Regions from separate parts of the Planococcus alpniumensis genome, predicted to be linked through region 3. Evidence: riboswitches for the same ligand, from Rfam matches in the RefSeq annotation. Region 3 holds a riboswitch; each other region holds the start of a gene.
What was found. A riboswitch is a leader RNA that binds a small molecule or an ion and turns the genes downstream of it on or off. The one in region 3 is predicted to bind S-adenosylmethionine.
Positions count from the first base shown of each region.

Region 1: it holds a riboswitch for S-adenosylmethionine, as region 3 does, so the genes downstream of both, G3255_RS17645 (transporter substrate-binding domain-containing protein) here and G3255_RS06220 (methionine ABC transporter ATP-binding protein) in region 3, are expected to answer to the same signal.
Region 2: it holds a riboswitch for S-adenosylmethionine, as region 3 does, so the genes downstream of both, G3255_RS17620 (ABC transporter substrate-binding protein) here and G3255_RS06220 (methionine ABC transporter ATP-binding protein) in region 3, are expected to answer to the same signal.

Region 1 covers NZ_JAAMTH010000001.1:3,475,008-3,478,283, forward strand. The annotation lists gene G3255_RS17640 (amino acid ABC transporter permease) at 1-266, opposite strand, end outside; gene G3255_RS17645 (transporter substrate-binding domain-containing protein) at 288-1,100, opposite strand; SAM riboswitch class I at 1,226-1,335, opposite strand; gene solA (N-methyl-L-tryptophan oxidase) at 1,535-2,674, shown strand; gene G3255_RS17655 (Gfo/Idh/MocA family protein) at 3,007-3,276, opposite strand, start outside.
Region 2 covers NZ_JAAMTH010000001.1:3,469,622-3,472,897, forward strand. The annotation lists gene G3255_RS17615 (ABC transporter permease) at 1-117, opposite strand, end outside; gene G3255_RS17620 (ABC transporter substrate-binding protein) at 211-1,791, opposite strand; SAM riboswitch class I at 2,071-2,173, opposite strand; gene G3255_RS17625 (alpha/beta hydrolase) at 2,274-3,041, opposite strand; gene mmuM (homocysteine S-methyltransferase) at 3,200-3,276, opposite strand, start outside.
Region 3 covers NZ_JAAMTH010000001.1:1,226,320-1,229,595, forward strand. The annotation lists gene G3255_RS06200 (arsenate reductase family protein) at 61-417, shown strand; gene gcvH (glycine cleavage system protein GcvH) at 495-875, shown strand; gene G3255_RS06210 (ribonuclease M5) at 936-1,277, shown strand; gene G3255_RS06215 (thioredoxin family protein) at 1,279-1,602, shown strand; SAM riboswitch class I at 1,638-1,742, shown strand; gene G3255_RS06220 (methionine ABC transporter ATP-binding protein) at 1,833-2,858, shown strand; gene G3255_RS06225 (methionine ABC transporter permease) at 2,851-3,276, shown strand, end outside.

The sequences.
Region 1 (3,276 bases), 2.2 Mb from region 3:
CTCTGGAGAAAATAAATGATTTTCGGAATCCCGTAAAACACCAGGTAAATCTGCACCAATAACGGTGTGCCCCGGATAAAGGAGATATAGATCGACGTGATGACGCTGAGCACAGGCACTTTGTAGATTTTAATCAATGCCGCTGCCACGCCGATGATTAAACTCAATAGCAGCGAGCCGACTGCGATGCCGATCGTAACCGGCAGCCTGGAGATAATGGCAGGAAAGCTCTCGATCAAGAAATTCAAGTCCAGTAAATTTTCCATGGTTTCTGTCCTTCCGCTAGCTTATTCAGGGATGTAGTCGCCGCCGGTCCATTTCTTGGACAGTTCGGACAAGGTGCCATCTTCTTTCAGCTGTTTCAAAATCGGGTCGATTAAGGCTTTCAGCTCTTTTCCTTTTTCTTCGTCTTTCAAGACGATGCCCATATCGTCATTAACTAAGGACTGGCCGACAATCTCCACGCCGAGTTCATTTTTTTCCAGTACCGCGTTCATCATGATCGGGTCGTTGACGTAAGCATCTACGCGTCCGTTCTGCACATCCTGCAGAATTTCCGATGGGTTGCCGCTTTCGCTGTATTTCAGTTCGATCGGCTCTGCGGCGGTTTCGTTATACTCCTCAAGCAATAAAGTATAAGAATCGCCTGCCAACGCCCCAACCGCTTTGCCTTCCAAATCTTCAATCGTTTGGATGTCTTCGCGGCCTTCTTTTACTGCGATGACCGTTTCCGCTGCGAAATACGATTCATCGGTAAACAAATATTTTTCTTGGCGTTCCGGCGTTTTCGCTACTTGGTCGGCGATGGCCTGAATTTTATTCGACTCGAGCGCAAGGAACATGCTGTCCCACGGTACAGCGACGTATTCGAACGTATAGCCGTCCAATTGTTCATCGACGGCTTTCATCATGTCCACGTCATAGCCCGTCAGTTGATTGGCATCATCCGCGAAAGCGAAAGGCGGATAATCATTTTGCGTTCCGACGCGAATCACTTGGTCTCCTGTAGCGTTCGCCGTCTCTTCCGATGAACAGCCGGCAAGTGTTCCGGCAAGACCTACTAAACAGGCAGTTGCGAATACATAAGCGTTTCTTTTCATAATTCAAGCTCCTTTTGGTGTGTAGTTTTTTACGATAGGGCTGGACTTTCCGCCTTATGTAGAGCGCCTGCCCTCCTTTTGGATGCAAAAAAGCCTCTTTCAATAGGAAAGAGGCTTCGACCAATTTCTTATCTCTCAGAATGAATACATCCTGCAGGAATTAGCACCTCTCATGAACATGCATGATGGTTGCTGGACGTCATAGGGCCTGTCCCTCAGTCTCTCTGGATAAGTTATTTAATTTTTTTAATATATTAACGATAGTATTTGAGATGGTCCTTGCTGTCAAACCCTTTTTAAAATAAATCAAAATTTCGCATAAAAATTCAAGAGCAAATTGACAAAGCGTGCTGCATTGAATACCATCAATTTAATATTCAATTGTTGCCGGGTTGGGCGGCATGCATTCAATACAAGAGCGGAGTGAACACAAGATGAGCGAGGAAACTATTTTCGACGTCGCCATCGTCGGTGCCGGCACGATGGGGATGGCCGCCGGCGCCTTTTTGGCACAGCAAGGCAAGAAGACATTGGTGATCGATGCATTCGACCCGCCCCATGCGAACGGCAGCCATCACGGGGACACCCGGTTGATCCGCCACGCTTACGGGGAAGGCAGGCATTACGTTAGGTTAGTGTTGCGCGCGCAGCAATTATGGGAAGACTTGGAGAAGCAGACCGGCTACAAAGTGTTCGATAAGACCGGCGTCATCGGGCTCGGCCCGGAAGACTCGCCTTTTCTATTGGAAAGCATTGCAGCCGCCAATAGCTACGGCTTGCCGCTCGAAATATTAAGCAGCGGCGCCATCCAAGAAAGATGGCCGGGCTTCACTGTGCCCGAGCATTTCATCGGCTGCTACGAGGCGCAGGCAGGCGTGTTGTACAGCGAAAATGCCATCCGTGCCTATAAAAAACTGGCGCTCGAAAACGGCGTTCACTACGTGCCGAATACACCCGTCCAGCACATCGATATACAGGACGGGGATCGCGTGAAAATCTCCACCGGACAAGGGGTTTTCTATGCTGAGAAAGTGATCGTCACAGCCGGTGCATGGGCGAAGAAGCTGCTGCCAGACCTGCAATTGCCGATCCAACCGACGCGCAAAGCGGTCGGCTGGTTTGAAGCACCGGAGATGTACAATGCCGATCAATTTCCCGGTTTTTTTGTGGAAGGCCCCGAGATGATGTTCTACGGCTTCCCGAGCATCGACGGCGCTGGCGTAAAAGTCGGACGCTCGGATGGCGGGCAGCCAATCGACCCGGACGAACAAACCCAGAACTTCGGGCAATACGAATTTGATGAGGGCGACTTAAGAAGATTCCTGGACCTGTATATGCCAGAAGCGAGCGGAGAATTGAAACAAGGCAAAACGTGTTTATACACCGTCTCCGACGACCATAACTTCATCATCGACCGCCATCCGGACAACGAGCGCGTCATTTTCGCCTGCGGCTTTACCGGCCACGGCTTTAAATTCGGCAGCGTCATGGGCGAAGTGTTGAGCCAATTGGCAATAGACGGCCACACCGAATTCGACATCGCCCCCTTCTCACTCAACCGTTTCAAACTATGAGCGAAATGAAAAAAGAGTGTTGAAGAAATTAGTGATTCACTATGGATAAAAAGAAAATCACTTATTCTACATTTTAAGATCAATGTTCTACCTAAGTATTTGGAGAAGCGTTCGCTCGTAACCCCTTCTGCTCAATAATGCTACGCATTACTTTCGCAAAGATAATGTCTCCCGTAGGTCGACCTTATCTTTCCAGTGGTAAAGCGAGACGACCGAGACCCCGCAAGACGCGTAGCGGCTGAGGAGGCTTGGGCGCGAGCCCACGGAAAGCGAGCGATAAGCTTCGGAAAATACGGCTTCTTAACTTTTCTCGACAAGCAAAGAGTCTCTCCTTATTGATAAAGGAGAGACTCTTTTTCGATGGTGACCACTTGCTTGGTGTCGGCTGCTTCCATGATGCCCAAAATGACTTTTAGTGATTTCAAGGCATCTTCTCCCGTGACGATTGGTTCCTGGTCCAGGCGTATCGAATCGACGAACGCATCAATGACACCGCTCGGAGTCTGGTTGTCATTCGTTTGAATCGCTTCCAGCTGGTAGTTCACTTTCTCGCCGGATTCCAGGATGAGTTCCAGCTGATACTCGTCGTCGTGATAGATTTT
Region 2 (3,276 bases), 2.2 Mb from region 3:
TAAAATGAGGAACGCCGGGTTGCCGGGCGTCAGATGCACGATCATAAAGACGATAACGCTGACGACCAGCATGACGGGAATCACCGACAACAGCCGGCGAATCGTATAGTTCAGCATTGCGTGTTCCCCCTTCTCCATAAAAGGAAGAAAATCGCCAGCATCGTTCCTGACGATTTTCTTCTCTTAGTTATCCTGTTTGATGGCTCGTTGTTAATTGGTTTTATACGTATTCCAGAAGCGCGGGCCGTACCATTCGCTATAGTCGTGGAGATCGGTTGTGCGCGCATTCAAGTTCGAGATGTTCGTCACTTTTTCAAACGGCAATTCTTCGTAGAGCGTTTCGTTCAAGCCGGCGAGGATCTGCTGTCGCTCTTCCTCGGATTCCGCTTGTGCCCACTGGGCGATTTGCTCCTGCCATTTCTCGCTGTTATACCACCCGCTGCTGTTCGAATCCTGGCTCAACATGCCTGCCTGGTTCGGCGAGAAGAACGGGGACCATCCGACGACAACTAGATCCCAATTGGAAGCCTCTCCCCATTTCTCAAGGTATGTTGCCCATTCGTAAGATTCCAGTTCGACCGCAAAGCCGGCTGCTTCAAGCTGCTGTTCAGCGATCTCGGCAATTTTCTTATAGTCGTTGGAATCGCTTGAGAAGATGATCTTGATCGGCTCGCCGTCGTAGCTGCTTTCTGCCAATAGGCGTTTCGCTTCTTCCACATCGTAAGACAGGAAGCCTTCTGTGTTTTCTTCCGAATACAGGGCGGTTTGGTTCGGCGTGAACAACGCGCCGTCCAACTCATAAAATTCCTCGTTGCCGTATGTCGCTTTGGCAATCGCTTCTTTATCGAGTGCCGCGTTCAATGCCTGGCGCACTTGCAGGTCATCGAACGGCGCTTCCGATTTATCCGGCGTCAACACCGTATAGCCATTAGTGGCTGTGCCCGGTTCAATGTTCGGCGTGCTTTCGATCACTTCGTACAAATCGAGCGGAACTTCATCCCCAAAATCATAAAGTCCGGTTTTCAAGCCATTGACGACCACTTGAGGGTCTTTGACGATTTTGAAATGAACCGAATCCACATACGTTTTTTTCTCGCCCGTCAAACCGCTTGTCTCATCGGTTCTTGATGCGTAGTCATCGTATTTGGAAAGCACGATTTCGTCGCCGCGCTTCCACGAATCAAACTGGAATGGCCCAGTGCCGATATATTGGTCATGGTCGAGCGGCTTTTCGCCGGCTGCTTCAGCGACCGCTTTCGGCAAGATGACAGCGGCCGATTTCGGGGCAGCTAAGTCGGAAAGTAAAGAGCTATAGGCTTTGTTCAATTGAATGGTCAATTGCGAGTCGTCTGCTTCCACGGACTCAACGTGGTCGTTGGTGATCTTGCCGACAGATGATACTTTCAGCCACCGTTCGATGGACGCTTTGGCATCTTCTGCCGTTACTGGTTCCCCGTTATGGAAAGTCACGCCTTCGCGCAAGGTGATGGTGTAGGTTTTTCCATCTTCGCTCACTTCGTAATCTTCAGCGAGCAGCGGCGCAGCTTCGAAATCCTGGTTCAAGGCAAACAAACCTTCATAAATATGCCAGCCGATTTTGCGCGCGGCACTTTCGCCCGTATACATCCAGTCCAATGTGTTCGGATCCGCGCTGATCGCCACGTTCAGTTCCCCGCCTTCTACAGGCTCTGAATTTCCGCCGGAAGTTGATGGACTTGCTTCCCCGCCGGAACAGCCGGCCAATCCGATAAGTGCAATTAAAGTGATAACTAAAAAGATAAAATTTTTCACGATGTTCCTCCTTATAATTGAAAAAATGATGATGCCTCGAGTATGTATGCAACTGCCTAAAAGCCTATCCAAGTTCCCAGATTTTCAATGAAGCGCCGAAGTGTTGATGCGCCAATCTGCCGCTCAAGCTCCGACGGTATTTCGAAAACCATTTGTCCACTGAAGGCACCTCCTTCATCAAAAATAATTTATCTTACCTGTTTACTTGGTTTTAACGTAATAAAAAACCCCTTCTTCTTTTTGACAAGAAGAGGAGCAGTTTCACACGTTCGATCGCCTCTCTTATCTCTGTACACACGGTACAAGGAATTAGCACAGTGCCGCGTGGCGGTCTGCTGCTTTGACGTCCCAGGGCCAGTCCCTCAGTCAATCTCGATAAGATGATTAAATTGTAAAGTTCATGTTACGGCCCTTGATCTGGCTTGTCAACATTATTTTGAATAAATTGAATTTATTTACATGGAAATGAAACACGATTTGATTTACCCTTGCCCGCCAGCCGGCAAGACATTAGCCTGTGCAATCCATTCAAGAGATTTGGCGACGATGAAATCTAATTCATGGTCCATGGAAGCGATGTGATAGGAATCATGGAGTTCATATTTGGACGCGTTTTCTGAACCGATTTTGCCAAGAATATAATCGGTGTTAGCTGGCGGCACAACATGATCTTCAAGCGACTGGAAACAAACGACCGGGCAGCGGACTTCGCCGAGTTTTGCGCGGACAGCATCCATATAGCCGAGCAATTGTTGATACGCCTTGACCGGCGCTTGCCCATAAGTGATTTCTACCGCATCCGCTTTTTTAATATCGGGCGCATCTTCTGTGACATAATCATGGGCCGGCTTCGTGCGGTAGGTTTCAAACTGCGGAATATCGATCGCTGGGTTGATCAACACGAGACCCTCGATTTCAGGATGGCAGCTGGCCAGATCCAAGCTCAAGGTGCCGCCCATCGATTGTCCGATGACAAAGACCGATGTGCATGACTGCTTGAGTTCTACATAAGCCTGCTCGATACTCGCGAACCAGTCGCCGTAAGAGAACTGTTCCAGATCCTTGAAATGTGTGCCATGGCCCGGCAGCCGCGGACAGGAAACCGTATAGCCTTGTTTGCCGAGTGCTTCGCCTAATTCTCTGACGCTTTGCGGCGTGCCGAGAAAACCGTGGCATAATAGGATGCCGGTGCTATGTCCTTTCAAAAAGAAAGCTTCCGCCCCTTGAATGACAGGATATTGTTCGTTCATGCAAACCCTCCTTTAGCTGTTTTAAAAGTAAGGAGGCCGACTTGCTGCCTCTAATGTGACGTACTGCGTAAAAAAGCTTATTCACATTAGACTATATTTAAAACCTACTTGTCAACTAGGTTTTATAAAATGGACGATCACTCGCACCACAGGCTGCTTTAAACTTCGGAAGCCTTCCCTTGGCGGGCCCAGTTGGCGATCGTTGCAATATCTCCTGGGGTCGTGCTGCAACAGC
Region 3 (3,276 bases):
CCTTCCAGTCGACTGCTCCGGGGCATTTTGATATGCTTGATTTACAAGACAGGAGGAGATTTGATGATCCAGTATTACGCTTACCCGAAATGCTCGACCTGCCAAAAAGGCAAGAAATGGCTTGAGGCAAATGATGCGGAGTTCGACTATATCGATATCTCGCAAAATCCGCCTTCCGCGGCACAGCTGAAAGAGATCCACCAAACGAGCGGCATCGAGCTGAAGAAGTTTTTCAATACGAGCGGCAAAAAATACCGTGAACTCGAACTGAAGGAAAAGCTGCCGGAAATGTCAGCAGATGAGCAATACAAATTGCTAGCATCAGACGGCATGCTCATCAAACGCCCGCTTGCATGGGACGGCTCTCAGGCGACACTTGGCTTCAAGGAAGAGGCTTACGGAAATACATGGAGCTGACAAGTTTGTCATCTTGTTTTTCATCCTTGGTTGTGGCAAACTAAAATTGAGTCAATTACATATTTGGAGGGGTTTGGATGAGCACACCACAAGAGCTTCGCTATTCAAAAGAACACGAATGGGTCAAAGTCGAAGACGGCAAAGCACGTATCGGCATTACTCATTTCGCGCAAGATGAACTTGGAGACATCGTATTTGTCGAGCTTCCGCAAGTCGGCGACGAGCTGAAAAAAGACGAGCCATTCGGCAGCGTCGAATCCGTTAAAACAGTATCGGAATTGTATGCGCCAATCAGCGGGAAAATCGTCGAAGTCAATTCTGAGCTTGAAGACAGCCCGGAATTCGTCAACGAATCACCTTATGAAAAAGCGTGGATGGTCGTTGTGGAAGCCCCTTCCGAAGATGAGGTCAATGCATTGATGTCAGCTGACGAATATAAAGAAATGACAAACGAGTAAGTTCTGAAAGCGCCTCTTTATGGCGCTTTTTTTCATATAAGGTTTTCTGGGGGGATACGTATGGAGAAAGTGATAGTGGTTGAAGGGATCAGCGACAAAACCCGGATAGCGCCATTGATTGCAGAACCCGTGACGATTCTTTGCACAAATGGTACAGTGAGTGCTACAAGACTCGAGGAAATGCTGCTGCCTTTTGAAGGGCAGGATATCATCATCCTGGTCGATGCGGACGCTTCAGGCGATAAATTGCGCAAGCTCATCAAGCGTGAGTTTCCGGAAGCCCGCCATTTCCATGTCGACCGAAGTTATAAAGAGGTGGCGACGACGCCGCTGCGGAAGCTGATCGATGTGCTCATCGCAGCAGATGTACGGGTCTTAAATCCAGTAGCAGGGAATGACTAGCATGAATGAATGGACACATAAAGAATGGCTGAAGGAAAAAAACACACAGCCTGTTTCAGCTTATTATCTGTATACGCCGATGTGCGGCACGTGCCAAGTGGCCAGCAAGATGCTCGGCGTGGTGGAAGAGCTTTTGCCAGACCTTCCAATGGGCAAAGCCAATTTGAATTATGTACAGGAAGTGGCGGAGCTTTATGAAGTGGAAAGTGTGCCGTGCCTGTTGATTTCACAGAATGGCAAAGTGACAGACAAGGTTTATGCTTTCCAGTCGGTGCCGTATTTGTACGAGAAATTGAAAACGGTTGACGAATACAGCCAGCCATGATAAATTTAATTTCTGAAATTAACTTAATAGCGTAGCTCTTATAAAGAGAGGTGGAGGGAAGTGCCCGATGAAGCCCGGCAACCGTCATGAAAATGAAATGGTGCCAAGTCACTCAAAGTGAAAACTTTGAAAGATGAGAGAACGGTTTATTGTGTTTACACATGTGCCTTTCTGCTTATCTGAGCAGGAAGGCTTTTTTATTAGCAAAAGATTTAGGAGAGTGCCCAATCATGATTGAGTTAAAAGGATTGACAAAAGTTTTTGATACTGGCAAAGCGCGCTTGACGGCTGTCGACCATGTCGACTTAACGGTGCCGGTCGGTGAAATTTTTGGCATTATCGGCTATAGCGGAGCGGGGAAAAGTACCTTGATCCGCCTGCTAAATGGTTTGGAAAAACCGAGCGAAGGCTCCGTTGAAATCAACGGCCAGAACATCACGGCGATTTCGGGGCCGAAACTCCGCAAAGCCCGCCAAAAGGTCAGCATGATTTTCCAGCATTTCAATTTGCTGTGGTCGCGGACCGTCCGCGAGAACATTGAATTCCCGCTTGAGATTGCAGGAGTCGGGAAAGAGGAGCGGCGCAAGCGTTCTGCAGAGCTGATCGAACTGGTTGGCCTCGAAGGACGCGAAAGCGCATATCCAGCCCAGCTTTCCGGCGGTCAGAAGCAGCGCGTCGGCATTGCCCGTGCGCTGGCGAATGACCCGGAAGTGCTTTTGTGCGATGAAGCGACATCGGCTCTTGATCCGCAAACGACCGATGCGATTTTGGAATTATTGGTCGACATTAACAAGCGCCTCGGCTTGACGATTGTTTTGATCACGCACGAAATGCACGTCATCCGCAAGATCTGCCATCGCGTGGCAGTGATGGAAGGCGGACGCGTCGTTGAACTTGGCGAAGTGCTGCATGTCTTCCAGCATCCGAAGGAAACGATCACGAAGCGCTTTGTTGCCCAAGTAACCGAGACGGAAGATTCAGCAGAGACCGTCCGCCATCTGCGCGAGCAATATCCGGAAGGGCAATTGGTCAAGTTGATATTCGTCGGGGACCAGGCAGAGCAGCCGATCCTGACTCAGCTGATCCGGGAATATAAAGTGGAAGTCAATATTGTCCACGGCAACATCTCCCATACCCAACGGGGTGCTTATGGAACGCTCATCCTTCAACTGAAGGGCACTGCAGATGAAATAAACAAAGCTTTAGCTTTCCTCGGTGCACATGATGTACAGACGGAGGTGATGGGCAATGCTTGAGACCTTATTCCCGAACGTAGATTGGGCGGATATGTGGGAAGCAACACTCGAAACCATTTATATGACGGCCATGTCCACGTTTTTCACATTTGTTATTGGTTTGGTCCTGGGGATCGTCTTATTCCTTACCGCACCGAACCAGTTATGGGCAAACAAAATCGTCAACTGGCTGACGGGTGCTTTCGTTAATATTTTCCGTTCGATTCCCTTCATTATTTTAATTATTTTGCTGATTCCGTTTACGAAATTTTTGATCGGCAGCATTCGCGGACCGAACGCTGCGCTTCCGGCATTGATCATCGGGGCAGCTCCTTTCTATGCCCGCATGGTGCTTATTGCGTTAAAGGAAATCGACAAAGGCGTCATCGAAGCTGCCCGGTCGATGGGAGCGACGACTTGGACGATCATTCGCAAAGTA